Regions from separate parts of the Pseudalkalibacillus sp. JSM 102089 genome, predicted to be linked through region 3. Evidence: riboswitches for the same ligand, from Rfam matches in the RefSeq annotation. Region 3 holds a riboswitch; each other region holds the start of a gene.

Region 1 (8,330 bases), on a different contig from region 3:
TGCTGGACATGGAGAACATTTACGTTCTTGAACAGGAAATTATTAATAGGCGCTAAATAATACATTCGTTGAATCAGAGGGGGAACATTTCAATGATTTTATTACTGATCAAGAACTATTTTCAGCCTGGTGCTGGCCAACAATGTCAATGGAAGGAACATCGCAACCGCCATCTTGATCTGCTCGCAAAATCCATCTATCATATTTAGCCCCCTGGACGTTGAATCGTAACTTCCAGGGGACTTTTTTCTCGCTAGATATGCCTCTAATCAGCTTAATGTAACTTGTAATGCTTCTAAACCAAGAATCGCTTCAACTACATCATTTTTCGTCACATGACCTGAAGGGAAATGAATAGACTCCCCATCTCTCGTAGCGTATTCTGCGATGACTTGACCTATGCTCTCCACATTTGTTGGTTCAATGCCAATTGACTCTAACGAGAGGGGCAAACCAATTTCTTTATAATAGGCAAATAAACCTCTCACCTCTTCCCACTCACCTTCTAGTACAAGTTGCACAAGTATGCCATAAGCTACTTTCTCACCGTGAAGAAACGAATGAGCTTCAGATACATGTGTTAATCCGTTATGAATGGAGTGTGCCGCTGCAATCCGACCATAGCGATCTCCAAGACCTCCTACCATCCCTCCTGATAAAAGATTTGTTTCAATCACCCGAATAAACGCATCACTCAAACGACCCTTCTGTTGATCCTTAACCGCTTTTTCACCATCTGCCACAAGGACATCACGGCAGCTTCTTGCTACTTCATACGCTAGTTTTACTGGGATTGGCGTCGAAGGCAGTTCCTCAATGAGTGCTCTCGCTTCATACCATTTGGCCAGCGTATCACCAATCCCCGCTTTCAAATAAGCGATTGGTGCCTGCACAAGAATTTCAGGTTCTACAAGAACAAGATATGTACTTCTTGGAAAAATAGTATACGTAATAAATTCTCCCTCATCTGAATACTTCACACTAAGCGGCGTCGTTGCAGCACAAGTAGACGCAAGAGTTGGCACAAGAGCCACATCTTTGTTCACTTCATTACCAACCGCTTTCGCTACATCCAGAACTTTTCCGCCGCCTACCCCAAGTATCAAATCGGCACCGTGAATTTTGGCTAATTCTGATTGCCTTGCAATTTCAGTTTCTGAACATTCACCACTGTACGTAGAATAAGCTACATGAAAGGCAGATAGATCCGGGAAATAATCTTGAGCCGCTGCCCACGATTGATGGCCAGAAATCACAAATACTTTTTGGAACTGCCCTTCTTGAAGTAACCGTGGTAATTCTTGAAGGATACCTGATCGACACTCATAATGTCCTGGCGTTGCTCTTACCTGAATTGATTCCATCTTTTCTTCCTCCTAAATCTGATGAACAAACTGATCATGAAGTTCATTTATTGAAGACACACCTGCTATAAACAATTGCACAATGAGATATCCTTTTAACTTAATCCTTCTTCAAACGAGCGGAGAGAACATTCCCGAACGATTGGAGTCCCTGAACAAGGACAATAAGGAGAAATACCGTAACGTACATCACATCGACTTCATATCGCAAATGACCGTATCGATAAGCGAGATCACCAAGTCCACCTGCTCCAACGAGCCCAGCCATTGCCGTTGCCCCAATCAGTCCAATTGTCGCAATCGTTAATCCAAGAACGATCGATGAACGAGACTCCCTTACAAGAACATGCCAGATAATGTGTCTCGTTTTTACCCCCATTGCTTCATAGGCTTCTACTACTCCACGATCGACCTCAAGAAGAGCAGACTCCATCAACCTTGCGATATAAGGCGCCGTAAAGACAACGAGCGGCACAATCACACCTTTTACTCCAATAGTTGTACCTGCAATCATTTTTGTAAAAGGTAAAATGAAAAACAGTAAAATGATAAATGGAATCGACCTGATCACGTTTATAGCCGCATTTAATATACGGAAAAGAACTTTATTTTCTAATGCTTTTTCAGCTCTAGTTAAAACAAGTAGCACACCAAGCGGGAGGCCAATCAACACTGAAATCAGTAGTGAGATCCCAACCATTTGAAATGTTTCAATAATCGCGTTCCAAATGTCTGCACCCCAAAGATCAATAAACTCCGATACCTTAGCTGACATGAGCTTCCACCTCCTGAACATAGCCTTCTACTACGACGCCACTTTCCTCTAAAAAGGCAACGGCCCGAGCCGTCTCTTCCGCTTCCCCATCTAAATGAACGACTAGCCTACCAAAAGGCTGATCCTTCAGTTGTGTAATGTTCCCTGCTAAAATGGACGGATACACGTCGAACTTCTTACTAACAAGCGCAAGAGCGGGACTACCTGATTTCTCCCCAATAAATGAAAGATTCACGATCTGACCACGCTCTTTCAATCGCGACACAAGCGACTCTGGAAGCTCATCCTGGAATAACGACTGAACAAATCGTTTGGCCGTCGTTGTAGTAGGCTTACTAAAGATATCGATCACTCGCCCCTGTTCAATCACCTTCCCGTTCTCCATCACAGCCACTTCATGACATATTTTCTGGACAACGTGCATTTCATGCGTAATGAGTAAAATCGTGATTCCAAAATCACGATTGATTTGTTCCAATAAAGATAGGATTGATTCTGTCGTATCTGGGTCAAGGGCACTCGTTGCCTCATCGCATAGTAGTACTTCAGGTTCATGAGCAAGCGCACGGGCAATCGCCACACGCTGCTTCTGACCGCCTGATAGCTGGGAAGGATAAGCATCCCGCTTATCCGATAACCCAACGATACCTAAATATTTATCAACTCGCGCTTCAATCTCTTTTTTACGAAGACCCGTAAGCTTCAGCGGGATGGCAATGTTTTGATACACAGTGCCTGTTTTCAACAAATTAAAAGACTGAAAAATCATCCCAATACGCTGTCTTGTTTTTTGAAGCTTTCCAGTAGACAAAGAAGTGAGCTCAATGTCATTGATAAATACCTTTCCATCTGTCGGTCGCTCCAGAAGATTCACCATTCGGACAAGCGTGCTCTTTCCTGCACCACTATAACCGATGACGCCATAGATGCTTCCTTTCTCAACTTCTATGGAAACATCATCAACCGCCTTCGTAATCCTCTCACCGCTTTTATACGTTTTCGTTATATTTTCTAATCGAATCATCGTGCTCACTCCTCTTTCGAATTACCAGGATGCAACTACAGAACCGTTAAATTCGTCCTGGATAAATTGCTTCACTTCATCTGATTGATAGTAGTTCACTAGCTTTTGAATACGTTCATCATCTTTGTTCTCTGTTTGTGTTGCAATCACGTTCACCCACGGGGAATCTTCTGGTTCCATTTCAAGCGAATCTTCTTTCGGTACGCGTCCACTTTCCATTGCAAAGTTCGTATTAATTGCTGCAATCGCAAGCTCACCGAGCTGTCTTGGAATTTGTGAAGCTTCTAATGGAACAAACTCGAGATTGTAAGGATTCTTCTCAATGTCTTTGATCGTTGCTTTAACACCAACGCCATCTTTCAACTCAATAATGCCAGCTTGCTCAAACAACATTAGCGCTCTCGGTTCGCCTGTTGAATGGTTAGGTAAGCCAACTTTGTCGCCTTCTTGCAATTCATCAAGACTCTTATATTTGTCAGAATAAATTCCCATTGGAAAAGTAATCGTAGTTGCTACCTTGGAAAGATCGAGTCCTCTTTCTTTTACATAATCATTCAAATAAGGTTCGTGCTGAAATACGTTCGCATCCAATTCTCCTTCATCAAGGGCTGTATTTGGCATCACATAATCATTAAACGCAATCACTTCAATCTCAAACCCGTCTTCCGCTGCGAGTTCCTTCACCTTATTCATCACATCTTCATGCGGACCAGCCGTTACCCCTACCTTCAGTGGGTCATCTTCTGAACCCCCAGAAGCCTCATTCCCTGAACAACCTGCCAAAAAGACTAAAATAAGTGCACCAAATAGATACAATGATTTCTTCATTTCTCAATCTCCTTTAAAATTCATATAGTAATATAAAGCGTTTCAGCACTAAAACATAAAAGCGAAAAAGTACTTCGACCTGCTAAAATCCCCTCCCAATAAAAAAAACTCCCTCTGTAAAGTACAGAGAGAGTAGTATCATTTCATCATTATCAGCAGTGCTGAACTCTCTCTCATCTTTCAAACGATTGCTCGTTTGCTGGAATTAGCACCTTTCTCACGAACTGAGATGGTTGCTGGGCGTCACAGGGCCAGTCCCTCTGCCACTCTTGATAAGAGTTTTCAATATTATTTAACTATTTTCAATAGTATAGTATCTTTCTCGAAGGGCGTCAAGGGAAGATCTCAAAAAGTGCCTGTCACCGCCCGATATTTGTCGAAAGATTTCTTATTGCCTTCCTTCTAGGTAATTGTCGAACCAGTTTCCTAGATGCTTAAGTCGTTCCACTCGTAGTTCTGGATGACCGCTTCTTGATAAATTATGATCAGAATCTGGGAATCTTACAAACATCGTTTCCTTCCCACGATGCTTTAAAGCCACATATAACTGCTCTCCTTGCTCAATAGGGCACCTATAATCATTTTCGCTATGAAGAATTAAAAGTGGGGTTTCGATTTGGTCCACATACTTAAGCGGTGAATGATGCCATAGCTTAGCAGGGTTTTCATCTAAATCACTTCCAACTTCCCACTTTGTGAAAAAGTATCCGATGTCACTAACACCATAGAAACTTTGCCAATTCGAAATGGAGCGCTGGGTAACCGCTGCTTTAAATCGATCGGTTTTCCCAACAATCCAGTTCGTCATAAAGCCACCGTAGCTGCCTCCCGTCACGAAAAGTTGAGCTTCATCAATAAAGGAATACTTGTCCAACGCGACATCAACACCCGCCATCAAATCCTCATAATCACCTCCACCATAATCTCCTCGGCAGCCATTTACAAACTCTTGTCCATAACCCTGACTACCACGTGGATTCGTATAAAGGACAACATATCCTTTTGCTGCAAGAAGCTGAAATTCGTGCATAAATGAATTACCATACATCATATGCGGTCCACCGTGAATTTCAAGAATAAGAGGATATCCCTCACCTTCCTGATAATCATTTGGTTTCATGAGCCAGGCCTGAATCTCCAAACCGTCTTTCCCAGCGTATGTAAACATTTCTGGTGTCGAGAGCTCCAAGCTTTCGAGAACGTCAGCATTTGATTGAGACAAACACTGTTCATTTACTCGATCGCCATGAAACGAAAGCGTATAAATATCGCCAATGTTAAGTGGATCGCTAATTGCAACAGCCGCTTCATTCGCGCCTGGCAAGTAGTGAAACGCGTAATGGTGCCTGTCACCACCCGTTATTTGTCGAACCGTGCAATCTTCTCCGACAAAATAAACACCAGTGTTTCCTTCTTTACTAGCAAGAAAATAGAGTCCATCTCCATTTTGGCTCCACATCGCACCAGGAGAAGCGCCGCCCCAGTGCATATCTGAAATCAATACATCCGAACACTCTAAATCCACATCCTCTGTTAAACAAGTAAACTCTTTTTTCGCTATATCAACAGTCCAGATTTTATTTAACGTAGCTCCTTCATGCTCAAAGTTATGCCCAATGAATGAGAGCTTCTTCCCATCTGGTGACCAGTTCGGCGTGCTAAAGCTCCCACCTTCACGATTTAACTGCTCAGGCTCTGATCCTTCATTCAGACCCTGAATAAAGATGTCGGCTCGCATGTAGGACCCCTGTTCTTCACATCGATCTCTCACATATACAATGGATTGTCCATCCGGTGACCAGTTAGGGCTAGAATGATTAAATGGTGCATCTGTAAGCCATTCTATTCTCTTTTCACCTGAGGTTACCTCGATCAAGACAACTTGCAAAAAGTTATTGTCAAGAAAACCACTCCCGTCTGCTTTATACTGTAAGTCAGTCACAACGAGAGGCTTACGTCCTTCTTCTTTCTCTTTTGTATCCTTACTTAAAACAAGTAGCGAAGAACCATCGGGTTTCCAAACAGGAGCGGAAACACCACTTTTTAAATCAGATAGTTGTCGCGCTTCGCCACCATCAGTTGAGATAAGCCATATTTGATTTTCTCCTGATCGATTCGAAACGAAAGCAATCGTCTTCCCATCAGACGACCAGCGCGGAGAGTGATCTTTTTTCTCCCCAGAAGCATATGTCCAATCATGCTCAATTCCAGTATCGCGATTTACTATGACTAAATTTGAAGTATATTCTTTGTCCTCATTTATCACTTTCTTTACATAAACAACGTAGCTCCCATCAGGTGAAAGTTGGGGATCACCAACAAAAGTGAAATCATAAAGGCTTTCTTCCAAATTCTTTTGTTTCTTGTCACTTCCAATTTCCATCATCCACACTCCCTTTCTACATCTTCTCTACTTCCATTGAATAGGAAAAAACTCCTGCAGAGCGGGCAAATCTCCCTCTAAATCCATCTCTAATTCTGATTCTAACCATCCCTTCTAAAGTAAAGATCACTTCATCAAGTTTGTTAAAAAGGAGGAAACAACCAAAATACACATTTTTTTCAATTAAAACCAACAAAACAAGAACATACATTCCCTTCATAACTCTTATTCATTGAACTTCCGCTCACTTTCATAGCAATTTCACATCGGTTCCCTGCAATATATCTCATTTTGGTATTTGAATCATCTCATTGTGAGATGTATAATAAAATTAACAAATTGAAAGCGGTTACGAAACAGGGAATGCCGCTTAAAATACAGGGAGGATTTACAATGAGCCAGCAAGCACGAAACCAATTTATTGATCTTTTGTGCGACAAAACGACAATGAACAGAGAAGAAGTTCTGAGAATGTCTGATGCGGAAGTAGAATATTTTCACTGGCTCTACTTTGATGACTCACCAGCGGACTTAATGATGTAATAAATATTTACAGCCCCTGCGGTAACTCCGCAGGGGCTGTTTTAATAGAAAGAATGCGATGTGTCTTTGTTGAGAAAACAGATGTATTTAATAGGGGTCAGGTACGTCACCGGTAACGCACCTGCCCCCTTACCTATCTTCATCCCTCCATCGCAGCCACAAAATCCCCATCCTTCTCCTCAAGCAGTCGCCTCGCTCGATCCGCATCAACTCTCCGCAAAATCATCAGCACCGCTACCCGCGCATCACCTTCTGCCTGTTCACTGTAGCGTGCAGCTTCTTCTTCACTCACTCTCGTTAACTCCTGAATAATCGAAACTGTTCGCTTCCGTAGCTTTTCATTCGATGCTTGAACGTTCACCATTAAATTACGATAGACCTTCCCAAGCTTGATCATCGATGCTGTCGTAATCATATTTAATACCATCTTCTGTGCTGTTCCTGCTTTTAGTCGAGTTGAACCTGTCACCACTTCGGGACCTACTGGTAATTCAATCGGGTATGTAACCATTTTTGAAAGCGACGCACCTGTATTACACGAGATCCCTGCTGTCACTACACCCATTTTATTCGCTTCTTCGATAGCACCAAGCACATAAGGGGTTCTTCCGCTTGAAGCAATACCAATGACTAAATCGTGTGCACATACATGCTTCCGTACATCCTCTCCCCCCGCTTCCCGACTATCTTCGGCCCCCTCGATTGGATACCTGAGCGCTCGGTCTCCTCCAGCAATTATGCCATTCACTAGGTCAGCCGCAACACCAAATGTCGGCGGGCACTCAGAAGCATCTAACACGCCGAGACGCCCGCTCGTACCAGCTCCAAAATAAAAGAGCTTTCCTCCTTTTTTCATCACAGCAACAGCATGATCAACCACTTTCTCAATCTCGGGAAGGGCGGTTTTCACAATTCCAGCTACGCTCCCATCCTCTTCGTTCATCAGCTCGATTATTTCAAGCGTTGAAAATTGGTGCAGATGTTCCGATTTTGCATTACGCATTTCTGTCTTCATCTCATTCACGTCTGTCAACGTCATCTCTCCCCTAGTTTAGCCGTCCATTACGTGATGAGACGACATCAGATTTGCTTTCCGTTCCTCTGTGAGCGGTACACCACAACAAAGTAGCGCACAAATACATGCCCCTACAGCTGGAGATAAGTTAGGATAATACACATCGCTTACCCCTCTTGTTTTCAATTCTTCAAGAAACCCATTTCGAAAGAAGGAGGATTGCATTAGCCCTCCGCAAATCACTAGTTGACTGCCCCTAATCTCGATGGCACGAACTAATTCACTCAAACTCTCAAAAGCTCTCTGAACGATCTTCAACGCCGTTTGATTTTGTCGCTCTGCAAGCTTGATGACCTTCTCAGCAACAGAAGCGATTTTCATACGCGCATAGGAATCCT
Region 2 (8,330 bases), on a different contig from region 3:
TAAAGTAACCAAAACACCACTTGTAGAAGCAGACATGGATATCGTGAATGCAGTGAAAGACGATCATGAAGCGACAATTGATTATGTGCGAACAGCTGTCGGTGAAACAACTGCACCCATAAACAGTTACTTTGCGCTCGTTAATGATGATCCGTCCATCCAGATTGTAACCAATGCTCAGAAATGGTATGTAGAAAACAATATTCAGGGTACCGAATATGAAGGTATTCCAGTTCTATCCGCAGGCGCTCCATTTAAAGCGGGCGGTCGAGGGGGTTCGTCCTACTATACGGATATTCCTGCTGGGGACATTGCGATTAAAAACACAGCTGATCTTTACGTATATCCGAATACACTGAAAGCGGTGCTGTTAAATGGTGACGAACTGAAGGATTGGCTTGAAATGTCAGCAGGCCAATTTAATGTAATCAACAAAAAAGATAAACAGGAACAGCCTTTAATTAATCCTGATTTCCCTTCTTATAACTACGATGTGATTGATGGCGTTACCTATCAAATCGATGTTACAGAACCTGCGAAATATGATATGAGTGGGAGTGTAGTAAATGCTGATGCAAATCGAATTAAATCGCTAAAATACAACGGAGAAAAGGTAACGAAAGACATGTCCTTTATCGTTGCTACAAATAATTACAGAGCGACAGGCGGGGGCCACTTTCCGCACTTAGACGGTTCGAATATTGTCATTGATTCCCCTGATGAAAATAGACAAATTTTAATTGACTATATTCTTGAAAACAAAACAATTAATCCAACAGCTGATCAGAACTGGTCATTTCACACAGTTAATAAGAAGAAACTGAACGTCACTTTTGAATCCTCGTTACAAGCCAAAACCTATGCGGAAAGCATTCAAACGATTCATTTTGTTGATGAAACAGAAAATGGTTTCGCTAAATATACACTCGACTTAACGAAACAGAAAAAAGAAAAGCATCATCATAATCATAAGGGCGAGCACGGCCGCCATCGTTAAGAACGAATTCACGCCAATTCATCAGAATTGGCGTTTCTTATTTTAAGAATTTATCCGATGCAAACAATAGTAGAATATTTACTGATATAATGGAATTACTATCGTACAGAAAGGGATTTATATGACACAAAGCCTGACAAGCACCCAAAGAGATGAGCTTTTTTCAGATCTGACAAATGAGCAACAAACGTATGTAATGAATTTTCTTAAACGCGGTAAAAAAACGGCTTTTGCGAATGTCATAGCTAGAAGTAAAGGGCGGATGATTCCAAGTGGGGCAACGGATGAAGAAATCAGGATGCTGCTTGATGATTGGATACTAGAAGATTACATCGATGCGGGCTTCGTTTCAGATGATTTAAAATGTGAGTGCGGTCGCTCTTTACGGTATCAGTATGTTGTTCGACATGCAAAAACAGGAAAAACACGGCGTTTCGGGATAAATCATTTCGAAGAGCATACCGGATTACCCGCTTCCATTGTGAGAGAAGTTGTGAAGGGATTTATGGAAATAGATTATGAGTTGGATGAGCTACTGTTGAAAAGACAGAACGGCTATCCTACATACGACATTCCTGAAGGATTGAACCTTCCACAAGACATTGAACAGCCACTTTCATTAAATCTTCCATTACTAGATCTACAAGAAAAAAGGCTAAACAGTTTAATCAGATCTTATCGTGAAGACCAAGAAGCTTTTCAAAGAGGGAGCAACACTGTAGAACAAGTAGTCAACCCGAAAAGCAACCAGGAAGAACCGAAATCAGAAGAGGAATTACAAGGTTCTTTTGATTTGTTCGCGGAAGATGTTCAAGAACCTTTACAAGAAAAGACAAGCGAGAAACCTAAGGAAACCTATTTTGTAGGAGACCTTTCATTTACAACACAGGAAGCGGTAGACTCCTATATTCAGCAAGGTATGGAAAGTGCTCTGATGATTTGTGAGCTTTTGATTAAGGAAGGAAAGGTACAAGACAAGAGATACTCCACAAAGAAACCAAAAATTTATTTTGCTGTTTGTACCTACCTCGATTCATTTGTTGCATCTGGATCAATGTCAGTCGAGCCGATAGGGCGTGAAGATCGCATCTATCGACTGAAAAGCAAGAGATCATCTTAACATTTCATAATTATCAGATAAGTGATTGACATTTCCAGTTAACCGGTCTATAATTTCACACATGTTCAAAAATTAAATCAACACTCTTATCAAGAGCGGCGGAGGGAATAGGCCCTATGATGCCCGGCAACCTTTCAACTACGGTTGAAGCTGGTGCCAAATCCTACAGGTGATATCACCTGGAAGATAAGAGGAGGATTATGTTAGCAAACCCTCTTCTTATTGTTTAAGAAGAGGGTTTTTTATTTTATCCAGAAAAGGAGCTGTTACACATGAAAAGAACACTTGAAGAACGATTGCAAGATGGTCCAGTTATTTGCGGGGAAGGTTATCTATTTGAATTAGAGCGTCGTGGTTATTTACAAGCAGGATCATTCGTACCTGAAGTTGCCCTAGACAATCCTGAAGCGCTAAAACAAACGTATCGTGATTATATGCTTGCAGGTTCAGATGTCGTACTTGCTTTTACGTATAATGGTCACCGAGAGAAAATGAGGATTATTGGAAAAGAAGATTTGTTAGAACCGCTCAATAGACAAGCTATCCGCCTGGCTAAGGAAGTTGCGAAAGAACACCCTGAAGAAGAAGCGCTAGTCGCAGGAAACATTTCAAATACAAACTTATTTGATCCTGAAGATGAGGAAAGTAAGGAACAAATTCGATCGATTTTTGCTGAAATGGTGAAATGGAGCAAAGAAGAAGGCGTTGATTTCATCAATGGGGAAACTTTCTACTACTATGAAGAAGCAAAAATAGCGCTAGAAGAGATTCAAAAGCAGGATCTTCAAGCTGTAATTACACTCGGACTCATGAGTGAGAACATTTTAAGGGATGGCTATACCGTTGAAGAGGCTTGCCGTTTGTTAGAAGAACAAGGAGCACTAGTTGTTGGAATGAACTGTTTTAGAGGTCCGGCTACAATGCAACCATACATTGAAAAAATCAGACAGTCTGTTAACGGATACGTTGGAGCTCTTCCAATTCCTTATCGTACATCAGAAGAACACCCAACATTCTTTAACTTACCAGACGGTGGCTGTGCGTGTACATTGCCAACAGAGACGACCTTTCCAACCTCTTTAGATCCGCTTTATTGTAACCGTTATGAGCTAGCGGAATGGGCTAAGGAGGCACAGCAGGTTGGGGTCAATTACTTGGGACTCTGTTGCGGCGCTTCTCCAAGCATGCTGCGAGAGGTGGCTGAAACAGTTGGCAGAACAACTGTAAACTCGGTATATTCTCCAAATATGGAAAAGCACTTTTTGTTTGGAACTGATGAGACATTGAAAGATAACAATACGGCTTATAGAGCAAAGGCCTAATTTATAACAACAACCGGAGAACTTAATTTCTCCGGTTGTTGTTTTTTTACCAAAAACCTATTTGTAGACCTGTACTACAGTATTTAAAGCCATTTTTACATAGGAGATTATATCTACTACATTTTTTCTATAAACTGATTATTTTTGATAACGTTGGCGATGATTAGTAACAGTATCAGTTGAAGAGTAACGAATACAATGGTTTTTGCATTTGATAGGATAACAGCATTTTTCCAATCACGATGTCTGAAATTGATTTTTCCGCTATATAAGTTGCTTTCCAAGTAACATTCTTTTCGAATTAAAGGCTTCTTTTATGAAAAACATCATATTTATGAAGTAGTTGTGTTATTATTTTAAATGTGTTTGAATATGTCCATGAAACATTATTGAACTCAAACCACAATGAAAACGAACTGTTTTATAAGCGAGGTAGCCTATGAATAATCAAAATTTATTAAATGAACTCCGCTCCATTTTACCCAGTGCGGAACTGAAGATAAATGAGCCATTAAATGCACATACGTATACAAAAATGGGTGGATGTGCGGATGTCCTTGTGTTTCCTAACACGCTAGAGGACGCACGAGCAGCAGTTGAGTACGCCTATCAATCTAACTATCCATTAACCATTTTAGGAAAAGGCTCTAATGTTATTATCCAAGATGGAGGCATTAGAGGAATTGTCCTGAATCTTTCTTCACTAAAAGCCATTCAAAAAGAAGAAGAAAAAGTTATTGCTCAAGCTGGCGCACGTATTATTGATGCTTCTGAATTTGCTCGTGACAGCAAACTAAGTGGACTCGAATTCGCTTGCGGGATCCCAGGCTCTGTCGGCGGAGCTGTTTATATGAACGCAGGAGCATACGGTGGAGAAATCGCGGATTGTCTCGAAAGCGTTCTTGCTGTAACAAAGGAAGGAAAGCTCGTTAAATTGACAGCTGATGAACTTGATTTATCTTACCGTCATAGTAATGTAGAAGAAAATGGTCTTCTTGTCCTTGAAGCTACTTTCAAGCTTAAAGTTGGAGAGTATGAGGATATTAAAGCAATCATGGATGACTTAACGGAAAAACGTGAAACAAAGCAACCGCTAGAATACCCTTCATGTGGCAGTGTGTTTAAACGACCTCCTGGCCTTTTTGCTGGTAAGCTCATTCAGGACTCACAGCTTCAGGGTACACGAATCGGTGGAGCTGAAGTCTCCAAAAAGCATGCTGGCTTTATTGTAAATATCGATAATGCGACAGCGACTGACTATCTGGACGTGATTCATCATGTGCAGCGAACAGTAAAAGAAAAGTTTGATGTCGATCTTGAACGTGAAGTTCGCGTCATAGGGGAACCACCTGAAAAACCATAATTCACATGACAGCCGCTCTTACAAAAAGAGCGGCTTTTTAGTGTTCTTTCACCGATATTCGATAAATCTGTGAACATATGAAATCTGCACAATAAGTGCATACTTTACGGATAAAGTAGATATTGGCATACAATTCCAAAGACTAGAGGAGGACTATTATGAAAAGTAAAACTCAATTGATTGGTGTAATAACATTATCAATGGCGCTCATTCTTGCTGCTTGTGCAAACAACAATGAACAAGTAAATGAAAACTCTACTAACACAGAGGCAAACTCTGAAAGCAGTATGGAAGGGATGAATCATTCAGGCTCTGCTGAGGTACCTGAAGACCTACAAAAGTCTGAAAATCCCACTTATCCAGAAGGTAGCACGGCGATCATTGAAGCGAACCATATGAAAGGAATGGAAGGTGCAGAAGCAACTATTGTGGGGGCATATGATACGACAGCTTATGTTGTAACTTACACCCCTGAAGATGGCGGGGAACCCGTAGAAAATCATAAATGGGTCATTCATGAAGAACTGGAGGATCCAGATGAAGCTCCACTTCCATCTGGAACTGAAGTAACATTAATGGCTTCTCATATGGAAGGAATGGAAGGTGCGATTGCAACGATCGAATCTGCTACAGAAACTACCGTATATATGATCGACTACACACCAACAACTGGTGGCGAAAAAGTAACGAATCATAAATGGGTAACGGAAGACGAATTAACCGTAACTGAATAATTGACCATTCATAACCCGAACTCGTTAGGTTCGGGTTATTTTAAAGAGGTTCACTGATATCTGCCGGTCTTCCACTTGATTTTCTAACGCTATCGTCACAAACAAGTAGAAAAGGATGAAAAGCTTTGAAGAAAATATCGCTCTATACAATAGGTTTAATTCTCACTGTAATACTATCTGCTTGTCAAAATGATCAATCGCCACCAAATGAAAGTCAATCAAATGATACAGAACAAAAAGAAACAAATCTCGCATCCATCAGTAACTCTGCCATTTATAAAGAAGTTGATAGAAAGCAAATCGATCATGTCCACGGGATCGGTTATCCCGGTAACCGTAATGAACTGCTAGTGGCTACTCACGACGGTCCTCTAATTTATCATAATCAAATCTGGTACGAAGCGACTACAAACAAAAATGATTATATGGGATTCCAAGCTGTAGCTGATGGATTTTATAGTAGTGGACACCCTGGAGAAGGATCTGCGTTACCAAATCCACTTGGATTAATCAAAAGTACAGACCGAGGCAAGACAATAGAAAAGCTAGGTTTTCAAGGCGAAGCTGATTTTCATTATTTAGCTGTGGGATATGAAACGAACGCCATTTATGCAGTAAATCAACAAAGAAATAGCGAAATGGAAATAGGCGTCTATTATAGTGAGGACGCTAAGAAGTGGGTGGATGTCGCGTTAAAAGGAACTCCCAATCAAATAAGTGGGTTATTCACTCATCCAAGTAAGACGAACCTTGTTGCTATAACCTCTCCTTCCGGGTTATATCTCTCTCGTAATCAAGGTGAGTCGTTAACTCGAATCACGAAAGAAGTAGCTGTTAGTACAATGGTTTTTCTAGAGGATCGCTTTATTTATGCAGTGCAGGAACCTAGGAATCAGCTCATTGTTCAATCATTGCAAGACGGTGAAGAGGAAGAAGTGACTATGCCTAATCAATCTTTAGACGCCATTGATTATGTTACAGTCAATCCACAAAATGAGGATGAGGTTGTCTTTCATACAATAAGTGGTAGTCTTTATCAAACAACTGACAATGGGGAATCGTGGACTACTTTAATCAATGAAAGGCAAATCAAGAAATAAGTTGATTTCGGAGAAGAACCCGTATTCTATTCCCTTCGTTTATCAAGAATTTGTGCAGAAAGAATGAAATTTCCTATCCTTCAACTTTATTTGCTAATGACGTTTAATCTGGATCAAATAGGAAAATATGACAGTGTACTTAACTTTTAAGGAGGAATGAGCGAATGTCACAAGAAAATTACGGATCGGTTATTCAAACACTTCATGAATGTATGACAGCCTGTAATCACTGCTACGATTCTTGTTTAAAAGAAGATGATGTCAACATGATGGCGGAATGTATTCGCATGGACAGAGAATGCTCTGATATTTGCGGTTACCTCGAACAAGCTCTCGTGAGAGGAACACCATTTGTTGCTGAACTTGCCACAGCATGTGCGACCATTTGTGAAGCTTGTGGGAATGAATGTAAGAAGCATGAACACAAACATTGTCAGGATTGCGCTGAAGCTTGTTTCAAATGTGCAGAAGAATGCAAGAAATTAGCATCATAATCAAGATAGTGAGGAAGTCTGTTTACTAACACAGGCTTCTTTTTTATGCAGCTGTTTTGTACAATGCAGACAGCCTGCACACTTTCTCGATATAATACTGTTACACTAGCTGTTCATAAAGGAGAAAGACATGAGAATAAAGAGGAAAAGTAAATTAGCAACAAAATTAGGTCTATTTTTTCTCATAAGCATCTTACTACTCGAAGGTATTTTGTTCATGGTGCTGTACTTCGGTTTTTTAAACGAACGCATTATGGCAGAAACGGATGCCCTTCTAGCAAGAGGGAATAGCCATAGAGATGTACTAGCGAAGCATTTCAATCGTGAGACAATGGAACACGTTGCACTTATGGAATCTGAAGCTGAGACGCAGGTAGTCATAACAAATGAAAAGAATACCATCCTTGTTCATTCTAATAAAGTCATGCCTACTATTGAAGAAAAAATTGCTTCCTCAAACCCCCTCCCTGTAACAGGAGCTATTGTGGAAGGAGATTGGGGTGAAGAACCTTTTGTTACAACTGGTTCTCCGATTTTTGTTGATGATGAGCTTGTTGGAAACGTGTATATGATTCTTGATACACAAGGTATTCGCGACGTACGAGACCACTTAACGACCCAATTTTTGATTATTAGTGGACTAGCACTCTTCCTTACAATTATTACAATTATTTACCTTTCAAGAATCATTACACGCCCATTGATTGATATGAAAATAGCCACACAGAAAATGAGTACAGGGAATCATGATGTCTCATTAAAAGTAGATCGAAACGACGAATTAGGTGAATTAGCCAAAGCGATCCAGAGTTTGTCCGACGATTTGCTACGATTAAAAAACGATCGCAGTGATTTTCTAGCTAATATTGCCCATGAACTTAGAACACCATTAACTTATCTTAACGGCTACGCTGACATTGCTCAGCGAGAAGCGTTATCGCTCGACGAGAGAAACACTTATCTAGCCGTTATTAAAGAAGAATCCGAAAACTTAACCTCGCTCGTTCGAGATTTATTTGATATGGCCCAAATGGATCAACAAGGATTTTCGATTGATCGTGAATCAGTCGATTTATGTCCATTAATTCATCAAATTAGAGAGAAAGTGAAGCCTGCTTTTGATCGAAAAGGAATTGATTTGAAAGTATCATGTCAGAACGATATTCGCTTAACGATTGACCCTGCGAGGTTTTCTCAAGT
Region 3 (8,330 bases):
GACGTTTTTCCATAATCGTACGGATGGATGCAAGTCCTCCCATACTATGCCCAAGTAAGAACACAGGTAGCTTATACTCATGAGCTCTCTTGATCCACTTATCAATCGTTTCAATATATTGGTTAAATGAATCAATATGGCCCCGTCTTCTAGTACTTTCACCTTGTCCAGGTAAATCGCCAAGCACTACATGATAGCCTGCTTCAATCCACTTAGAAACGAGCCAATCATACCTTCGATGATGTTCGTTTGCTCCATGAACTAACACAATAACCGCTTTTGGATATTCAGTTTCTTTTATACGCATGGACATTAGCCCCCTTATGTAGGTTCGTTCTTTTTGATACACTACTTTTGAAAAGGATTTCATCTATAATAAATGAAAGTTGGGATTGGAATGCTTTATGCTTATCATGACAAAAAACCAGTGATTCATGAAACGGTCTATATTGCGGATTATACTACCATTACAGGTGATGTGACAATCGGGGAACATAGTAGCGTCTGGTTTAACACGACCATACGTGGAGATGTTGCCCCAACTGAAATTGGCAATAGAGTCAATATTCAAGACAATTGTGTCCTTCATCAGAGTCCAAACAAAAAACTCATTCTGGAAGATGGTGTGACGATCGGCCACCAGGTAATCCTTCATAGTAGTATTATTCGCAAAGAGGCACTTATTGGAATGGGTTCTATTATTCTTGATGGAGCTGAGATCGGGGAAGGTTCCTTTATTGGCGCAGGAAGCCTTGTTCCACCAGGTAAGAAAATCCCCCCTCATTCCCTTGCTTTCGGAAGACCTGCAAAGGTTGTTAGAACATTAACAGAGGATGATCGAAAGGATATGAACCGCATTCGAAGAGAATATGTTGAAAAAGCAGCCTATTACAAAGAGCAAAAGCCGCTCTAGAAAGCACGCATATTTATCGCTAGTTTGAGGAAGGTTACCAATACAATCCTAATGGATCGAGGTGGCCTCCGTGTACAAAATGACCATGGTCTTGATCGTCCTCGTCGTCATCACCTTGCTTATAGGGGCATATATGACGTACAGACTCGGACAAAATCAAAAAGGCGAATATGATAATCAAGGAAACGCCAGGGTGAAATCTTCTTTCTTTAGCAATCCGATTTTTCTTGTTTACATCGTCGCGACAGCACTTGCAATCGGTTATGTTATTTACTTCACATTAATTTTAAGAAAAAGATCAGGATGGTATTCCTGGTCTTTTTTCATGACATTTTGTGTGGTTTTTGGAAACGGTTGGAGCGTTAGGCTGTAGACAAGCTTATTTATTCTCTTGAGATTCAACTGTAGCCTCCAGTGCCTGACTGGTCTAAACGGAGGCTTCCGCTTTTCTTGGCTAGTTGCGCGGGCCAAATCCTCCCGCTGTTTCGCCCATCCGAATGAGACATAAAGCGTCTCACTCTCATGAGCTCCAATATCTCCGTTTCTAAACGCTCGGCTACGCTTTTCTTGGCTAGCTGCGACTCGCAGAAACTGCGATATTTCACTCTTTCACCAGAACACAAAGGACGTGTTCTAGTTCATGAGCTCCAATATCTCCGTTTCTAAACGCTCGGCTACGCTTTTCATTATACTCTTAACAATTCTTTAAGATTTCTTTAATAGTAGCATTAAATTTCTCGTATAGGATAGAAGTAACACATAGGATGAAGGGGGATTCTTTTTGAGTAAAGTGGTTGGGTGGCTTTATGAGCGTGAGTGTACGATGTTTCGGTTTGTGAATTTAACGTGTCATTCAAGGTACCTTACTTCTATTTTTGGATTAGTTACGCATGCGGGTGGTGCTCGGGCAACGATTTTAAGCACACTTTTGTTGATGTTCCTGTTACCTGCTCCTTTAAAGATATGGGCGTTTCAATCTGCGTTTGCGCTTGCTGTAAGTCATATACCTGTTCATTTTATTAAAAAGCATTATCCAAAACACAGGCCATATCTCGCTCTCCCTGAAACAAAGATATTCGTATATCCTCTAAAAGATCATTCTTTTCCATCAGGGCATACAACGGCTATTTTTTCTGTACTTACACCGTTTATCTTTCATATTCCTTCGCTAGCTATTCCCTTAATTACTCTCGGGAGTCTAGTTGCCCTTTCGCGAATTTACTTAGGTCATCATTATCCTTCTGACGTTCTTGTTGGTTTTATACTTGGTGGTGGATCTGGTATTCTTTCAACTTTAATCCTAGGCTAAAAAAGGGAGGGCTTTCATGAAAATTGCACTTTTTACTGACACTTACTATCCACAAGTTAACGGAGTATCTCGCACTTTGGGTAAATTAACCAGGTATATGGACCGTCAGCATGTAGATTATATGCTTTTTGCTCCTAACTGTCAGAAAGATGATGACCTTTTCTCAAGTAATATCCACCGCTTTACCAGTATGAAGTTTTTCCTTTATCCCGAATGTCGCATTGCCCTTCCTAACGTGAGTCTTATCCGCCACCAACTTCAAAATTTTCAACCAGACCTTCTTCATGTCGCTACACCTTTTAATATCGGCATGTGCGGGCTACATTACGGAAAGAAAAATAACATACCTATGGTTGCTTCATACCACACTAATTTTGATGACTATTTAAAGCATTACCACCTTGAATGGTTCTCTCCTTTTATGTGGAAATACTTAACCTGGTTTCATCAACCATTTTCCACTACCTTTATTCCTTCCAATGAAACGCGCAATCGATTAAAAGAAAGAGGTTTTAAGAACCTCAAGCTTTGGAGAAGAGGCGTCGATTGCGAACAATATTCTCCGATTAGAACAAATCACTCGCTACGTGAACGATATAACATTCAGGAGAAGTATATTCTTTTATTTGTTAGTCGACTCGCTCCAGAAAAAAACCTTGAAACGTTACAAAAAATCATGTGGAAGTTACCAGAACAGCTGAAACAACAAACAAGATGGCTGATTGTTGGTGATGGACCAGCCCTCCCTCATATTCAAGAAAACGTTCCTAACAACGTCACTTTCACTGGTTATAAAGAAGGGAAAGAATTAGCAGAGCTATACGCTACTTCAGATCTTTTCATCTTTCCATCAGCTACTGAAACATTTGGAAATGTCGCAATGGAGTCACTTGCCTCAGGGACCCCTGTTATCGCTGCAAATGCCGGAGGATTAACCGATGTTGTCACTGGAGAAAGAAATGGTCTTTTCTGCTCTCCGTATAAAGAAGAGGAATATATCCACGCTATCAGTCGACTCTTATCAGATAATACCGAACGGAGAATGATGGGTTATGAAGGACGTCGTTATGCACTTACTCAATCATGGGATGCGATCTTCGGACGATTAGTAGAGGATTATGAGAAAACAATTGGAATTAAAAAATTAGCTCGATATGCTTAGAAAGGAGAAAAAAATGAATCTTACTGTATTGGGGATTAATGAAATCTGCTTAACTGCACCTTCTATCTTCGCAACACATAGCCACAACTTGTACGCGCTAGACGAAAGGAAGAAAATAGCAAATACGTATGATCTCATTTACTGCTCCATTGTTCAACCAAACATACACAAAGGTTTGGGCTTGATTTCTGTTCAATAAAGACGTTTAGTGTAACTTTCTTTCAACGATTCAATCACTTTTTCTTCGCCTATTTTTGCATGATCAGATAGCATTCTGGCAGCTGACGCGAGCCCCTCAGTATTCGGCCATCGTTCAGGTTCAAAAAGAGATGATCGTTTAAAGGCTTTGGCACAATGAATGTAGCATTCCTTTACTTCTACTCCAATACCTAACAAAGGCGTTTTCCCCTTATATTCACACTGCTCTAGCAGCGTTTTATCTTTTACAATCGAGGCCTTTCCATTAATACGCAACGCTTCTTCTCGGCCGGGAATCATCAGCAGCAAACCGATATTTGGGTTTTCTAATAGATTGATCAATGAGTCCATTCGTTTATTTCCCGGTCTTTCCGGTATCAATAAATGATGATCATCCAGAACTTGAATAAACCCCGGTGCATCCCCTCTTGGCGAAACATCACCACCCGTACTTGATTGGGTGGCAATCGTAATAAATGGTGTACGGCATATGAACTCTTTACAGTGTTTATCAAGAAAAGAGATGACTTTATTTGCAGCCAATTTACTCGGTATTCCTGCCATGTCTTTTAGTTCATTCACATCGGTCACGGTTTCTCCGAATATACTAGTTTTCACACATTACACTCCTCCATTTTTCCTTCCATTTTATCACAACACCCATCTGTTTTATGATAATTCAATACAATATAACGGATGTCAAAAAGGATGATAGAGCAAAAAAAGAAGCCAAAATATTTTTGGCTTCTTAGAAATTAATTAAATTCCGGCACCCTGTTTAAGGGATTCTGCACGATCTGTTTGTTCCCATGGAAGGTCAATATCAGTACGTCCAAAATGTCCATACGCAGCTGTTTGCTTATAAATGGGACGTCTAAGATCAAGCATCTTTATAATGCCTGCTGGACGAAGATCGAAGTTCTCTCTTACTAGCTCTACAAGACTTTCCTCAGACACTTTTCCTGTGCCAAATGTATCAATAGCAATTGATACTGGCTGAGCAACCCCAATAGCGTAAGCAAGTTGAACTTCACAACGATCTGTTAGACCCGCTGCCACAAGGTTCTTAGCAACATAACGAGCAGCATATGCCGCAGAACGGTCTACTTTCGTAGCATCCTTACCTGAGAAAGCACCGCCACCGTGACGCGCATAACCGCCGTAAGTATCAACAATGATTTTTCTTCCTGTTAAACCTGCGTCACCCTGCGGTCCACCGATAACAAAGCGTCCTGTTGGGTTGATGAAGTATTTTGTTTCTTCATCAATTAATTCAGCAGGAACAACCGGCTTCACAACGTGTTCTTTGATATTACGTTGGATTTGTTCAAGTGAAATTTCAGGATGATGCTGTGTAGAAACAACAATGGTATCAACGCGTACCGGCTTACCAGCTTCATCGTATTCCACTGTTACTTGTGTTTTACCATCAGGACGAAGATAAGGAAGAATTTCTTCTTTTCTTACTTCGCTCAAACGTCGCGCTAGTTTATGCGCAAGAGAAATCGGAAGCGGCATTAATTCCGCTGTTTCATTACAAGCGTAACCAAACATAAGCCCCTGGTCACCTGCACCAATTGCATCGATTTCGTCATCTGACATCGTACCTTCACGTGCTTCAAGAGCAACATTTACACCTGCAGCAATGTCTGCAGACTGTTCATCAATAGATGAAAGAACAGCACATGTTTCAGCATCAAATCCGTATTTCGCACGTGTATAGCCGATCGTTTGAATCGTCTCACGAACCACTTTCGGAATATCCACATAGTGTGATGTTGTAATTTCACCGGAAACTAGTACAAGACCAGTTGTTACTGTAGTTTCACAGGCAACGCGCGCATTTGGATCATGCGCAAGAATATCATCCAGAATGGCATCGGAAATCTGATCTGAAATTTTATCAGGATGCCCCTCTGTTACTGACTCAGAAGTAAACAAACGACGATTACTCACTCAAGTACCTCCTTAAGGATTGGATCCTATCTAATTATGTTGTAATGGATACGGTACTCATTTCCCTATTACCCTGTGCCGAAACGAGAGAACGAATTCAATTTCTTATCGTCTTACCTTTTTTTATAGCGTCATCAATCTCAACGACATTAAAAAAGCCCTTCCCTACAATCAGAGGGAAAAGGAGCTGATATCTCATGCCTTTCGCCTCTTATCTTCCAAGACTATCGTCTTGCAGGTTAGCACCTTAATCCTGTTGTATAGGAGTTGGTTGCTGAGCTTCATCGGGCCTGTCCCTCCGCCTGCTCGGGATAAGAGTATCCATTCTCGACATATAATAACGCACATGAAAGGATGTGTCAATGAAGAAAAGCGGAAGCGCCCGTTTAGCCTCGACAAGCGCTGGAGCCCTACAAAAAGAACACGGGCTTTATGTTCGAATTCAAGGGCGAAGCGATCGATCCACCACCTTAATCCTTTACCCATAAAATAATCACTTCCTATATAATGGCGACAGGATTTCAACCTAAAGAAATAGTCATTCACCCATTTTTCACTTTTTATGCAAAAAATACATAGATTAGTATAGAATAATTGAATGAATGTGTTATACTATTTTTGAGTTAAACAAGTCAATCAACGAAATCTTTAAAAAAGGATGGGTTTAACGTATGAAAACAGCTTCCTTCTCCTCACCGTTATTGGATGCGATATTAAATAAGAATAATCCACATGTGAATTTATCAGTGTCTGAACTGGTTGAACATTCACTATTTAAAAACGAAGGGCAACTATCAGCTACAGGAGCTCTTCGCGTAGAAACCGGAAAATATACAGGACGTTCTCCTGGGGACAAGTTCATTGTAAAGGAAGATTCCGTAAAGAACAAAGTGAACTGGGAAACAAACCAGCCTATTTCCGAAAAAAGTTTTGAAAACCTTTACACAAAGGTGTTGAACTACCTCGGTGAGAAAAAGGGACTTTATGTGTTTAAAGGATTTGCTGGTGCTGACCAGGTATCAAGACTACCCATTCAGGTTATTAATGAATATGCCTGGCATAACCTTTTCGCCCACCAGCTGTTCATCCGTCCGAATGAATCAGAGTTAAAAGAACATGACGCTGAATTCACTGTCATTTCTGCACCTGGTTTTCAAGCTGATCCAGAAGTGGATGGCACAAATTCAGAAACATTTATTATTATCTCCTTTGAGAAACGAACCGTCTTAATTGGTGGAACAGAATATGCTGGAGAAATTAAAAAGTCTATTTTCACCGTTATGAACTACTTATTACCAGAGCGAAATATTCTTTCAATGCACTGCTCTGCTAACGTAGGTAAAGAGGGGGATGTTGCTCTATTTTTCGGTTTATCTGGAACTGGAAAGACAACGCTCTCAGCAGATGCTCATCGATCTCTTATCGGTGATGATGAACACGGATGGTCTATGAATGGTGTCTTTAATATTGAAGGTGGATGCTACGCTAAATGCATCAACTTATCAAAAGAAAAAGAACCTGAAATCTGGGATGCAATTCGCTTTGGAACGGTTCTTGAGAACGTTATGATGGATAACGGCTCGCGTGAACCTGACTACGATAACACTAGTCTAACTGAAAATACTCGCGCTGCCTATCCGATTGACGCCATACCTAATATTGCAATTCCTAGCGTTGCCGGACATCCCAACACGATTATTTTCTTAACGGCAGATGCATTTGGCGTCCTTCCTCCAATTAGCAAACTGACCAAAGAACAAGCCATGTTTCATTTCCTATCAGGTTACACAAGCAAGTTAGCCGGAACAGAAAGAGGAGTCACTTCACCGGAAGCCACTTTCTCTACATGCTTTGGTGCACCGTTCTTGCCATTACCTGCCCATCGCTATGCAGAAATGCTCGGCGAGAAAATTATGGAGCATGATGTTCAAGTCTTCCTCGTAAATACCGGATGGTCTGGGGGCGGTTATGGTGTCGGAGAGCGCATGAAGCTTTCATATACTAGAGCGATGATCCAGGCGGCTTTAAATGGAGAACTTGATCGTATCGAAACAGTAACAGACCCTATTTTCGGATTGCATATTCCTTCTCATTGTCCAGGTGTTCCAGCAGAAGTATTGCAGCCAAAACAAACATGGGAAGATCAAGAGAAATATGATGAGAAAGCAAAAGATCTCGCTACTAAGTTTGTAAAGAACTTCGAAAAATTCTCAAATGTAGCCGACGAAATCAAACAAGCAGGCCCAAATGTTTAGTCTCATTGCAAAAAGCACCTTAACGGGTGCTTTTTTTTATTTGAAGACTCATTCCCCTTCACTTCGCACATCCCCCTCTTTCTATCTACCTCCATTAATTTACTTATTCAAAACACCAATCGTTTTAAAATACATAGGCTATAGTATCTAAAACATGAGCCTACCTCATGTGACGAATGTGGAGGATAGATAATGAAAAGAAGCTGGTTTATAACGTTTTGTATATACACAAGTGTATTTCTTCTTATTCTTTCGGCGTGTGGTACTAATAGTGGAAACGATCAGGTAAGAGTAGCTGAGGTTACACGCTCGATTTTCTATGCGCCACAATACGTGGCACTCTCAGAGGGTATTTTTGAGAAGCATGGCATTGATGTCGAATTAACGACCACTTGGGGCGGAGATAAAACAATGACCACTCTACTATCTAACGGAGCTGATGTCGCCCTTGTAGGATCAGAGACGTCCATTTATGTTTATGCACAGGGCACTGATGACCCTGTTATAAACTTTGCTCAACTTACACAAACAGACGGT

What was found. Region 3 has a riboswitch for S-adenosylmethionine ahead of metK (methionine adenosyltransferase). Riboswitches for the same ligand answer to the same signal wherever they lie in the genome.
Region 1: linked by a shared signal. The riboswitch ahead of ABVF21_RS05475 (MetQ/NlpA family ABC transporter substrate-binding protein) and the one ahead of metK (methionine adenosyltransferase) in region 3 are both predicted to bind S-adenosylmethionine.
Region 2: linked by a shared signal. The riboswitch ahead of ABVF21_RS00560 (homocysteine S-methyltransferase family protein) and the one ahead of metK (methionine adenosyltransferase) in region 3 are both predicted to bind S-adenosylmethionine.

What each region holds. Positions count from the first base shown of each region.
Region 1 covers NZ_JBEWYW010000002.1:150,882-159,211, forward strand. Annotated here, with positions in the region: gene ABVF21_RS05460 (iron-containing alcohol dehydrogenase family protein) at 270-1,364, opposite strand; gene ABVF21_RS05465 (methionine ABC transporter permease) at 1,465-2,139, opposite strand; gene ABVF21_RS05470 (methionine ABC transporter ATP-binding protein) at 2,129-3,163, opposite strand; gene ABVF21_RS05475 (MetQ/NlpA family ABC transporter substrate-binding protein) at 3,185-3,991, opposite strand; SAM riboswitch class I at 4,162-4,270, opposite strand; gene ABVF21_RS05480 (S9 family peptidase) at 4,380-6,374, opposite strand; gene ABVF21_RS05485 (BH0509 family protein) at 6,768-6,917, shown strand; gene murQ (N-acetylmuramic acid 6-phosphate etherase) at 7,057-7,956, opposite strand; gene ABVF21_RS05495 (N-acetylglucosamine kinase) at 7,969-8,330, opposite strand, start outside.
Region 2 covers NZ_JBEWYW010000001.1:112,508-120,837, reverse strand. Annotated here, with positions in the region: partial or broken gene ABVF21_RS00570 (bifunctional 2',3'-cyclic-nucleotide 2'-phosphodiesterase/3'-nucleotidase) at 1-997, shown strand, start outside; gene ABVF21_RS00565 (DUF3895 domain-containing protein) at 1,119-2,117, shown strand; SAM riboswitch class I at 2,201-2,310, shown strand; gene ABVF21_RS00560 (homocysteine S-methyltransferase family protein) at 2,390-3,439, shown strand; gene murB (UDP-N-acetylmuramate dehydrogenase) at 3,879-4,802, shown strand; gene ABVF21_RS00550 (YdhK family protein) at 4,961-5,536, shown strand; gene ABVF21_RS00545 (F510_1955 family glycosylhydrolase) at 5,662-6,636, shown strand; gene ABVF21_RS00540 (four-helix bundle copper-binding protein) at 6,801-7,130, shown strand; gene ABVF21_RS00535 (sensor histidine kinase) at 7,261-8,330, shown strand, end outside.
Region 3 covers NZ_JBEWYW010000005.1:122,473-130,802, reverse strand. Annotated here, with positions in the region: gene ABVF21_RS13120 (alpha/beta hydrolase) at 1-307, opposite strand, end outside; gene ABVF21_RS13115 (gamma carbonic anhydrase family protein) at 398-913, shown strand; gene ABVF21_RS13110 (hypothetical protein) at 984-1,286, shown strand; gene ABVF21_RS13105 (phosphatase PAP2 family protein) at 1,704-2,222, shown strand; gene ABVF21_RS13100 (glycosyltransferase family 4 protein) at 2,239-3,384, shown strand; gene ABVF21_RS13095 (hypothetical protein) at 3,398-3,583, shown strand; gene ABVF21_RS13090 (MSMEG_1061 family FMN-dependent PPOX-type flavoprotein) at 3,577-4,200, opposite strand; gene metK (methionine adenosyltransferase) at 4,342-5,538, opposite strand; SAM riboswitch class I at 5,747-5,856, opposite strand; gene pckA (phosphoenolpyruvate carboxykinase (ATP)) at 6,210-7,793, shown strand; gene ABVF21_RS13075 (ABC transporter substrate-binding protein) at 7,986-8,330, shown strand, end outside.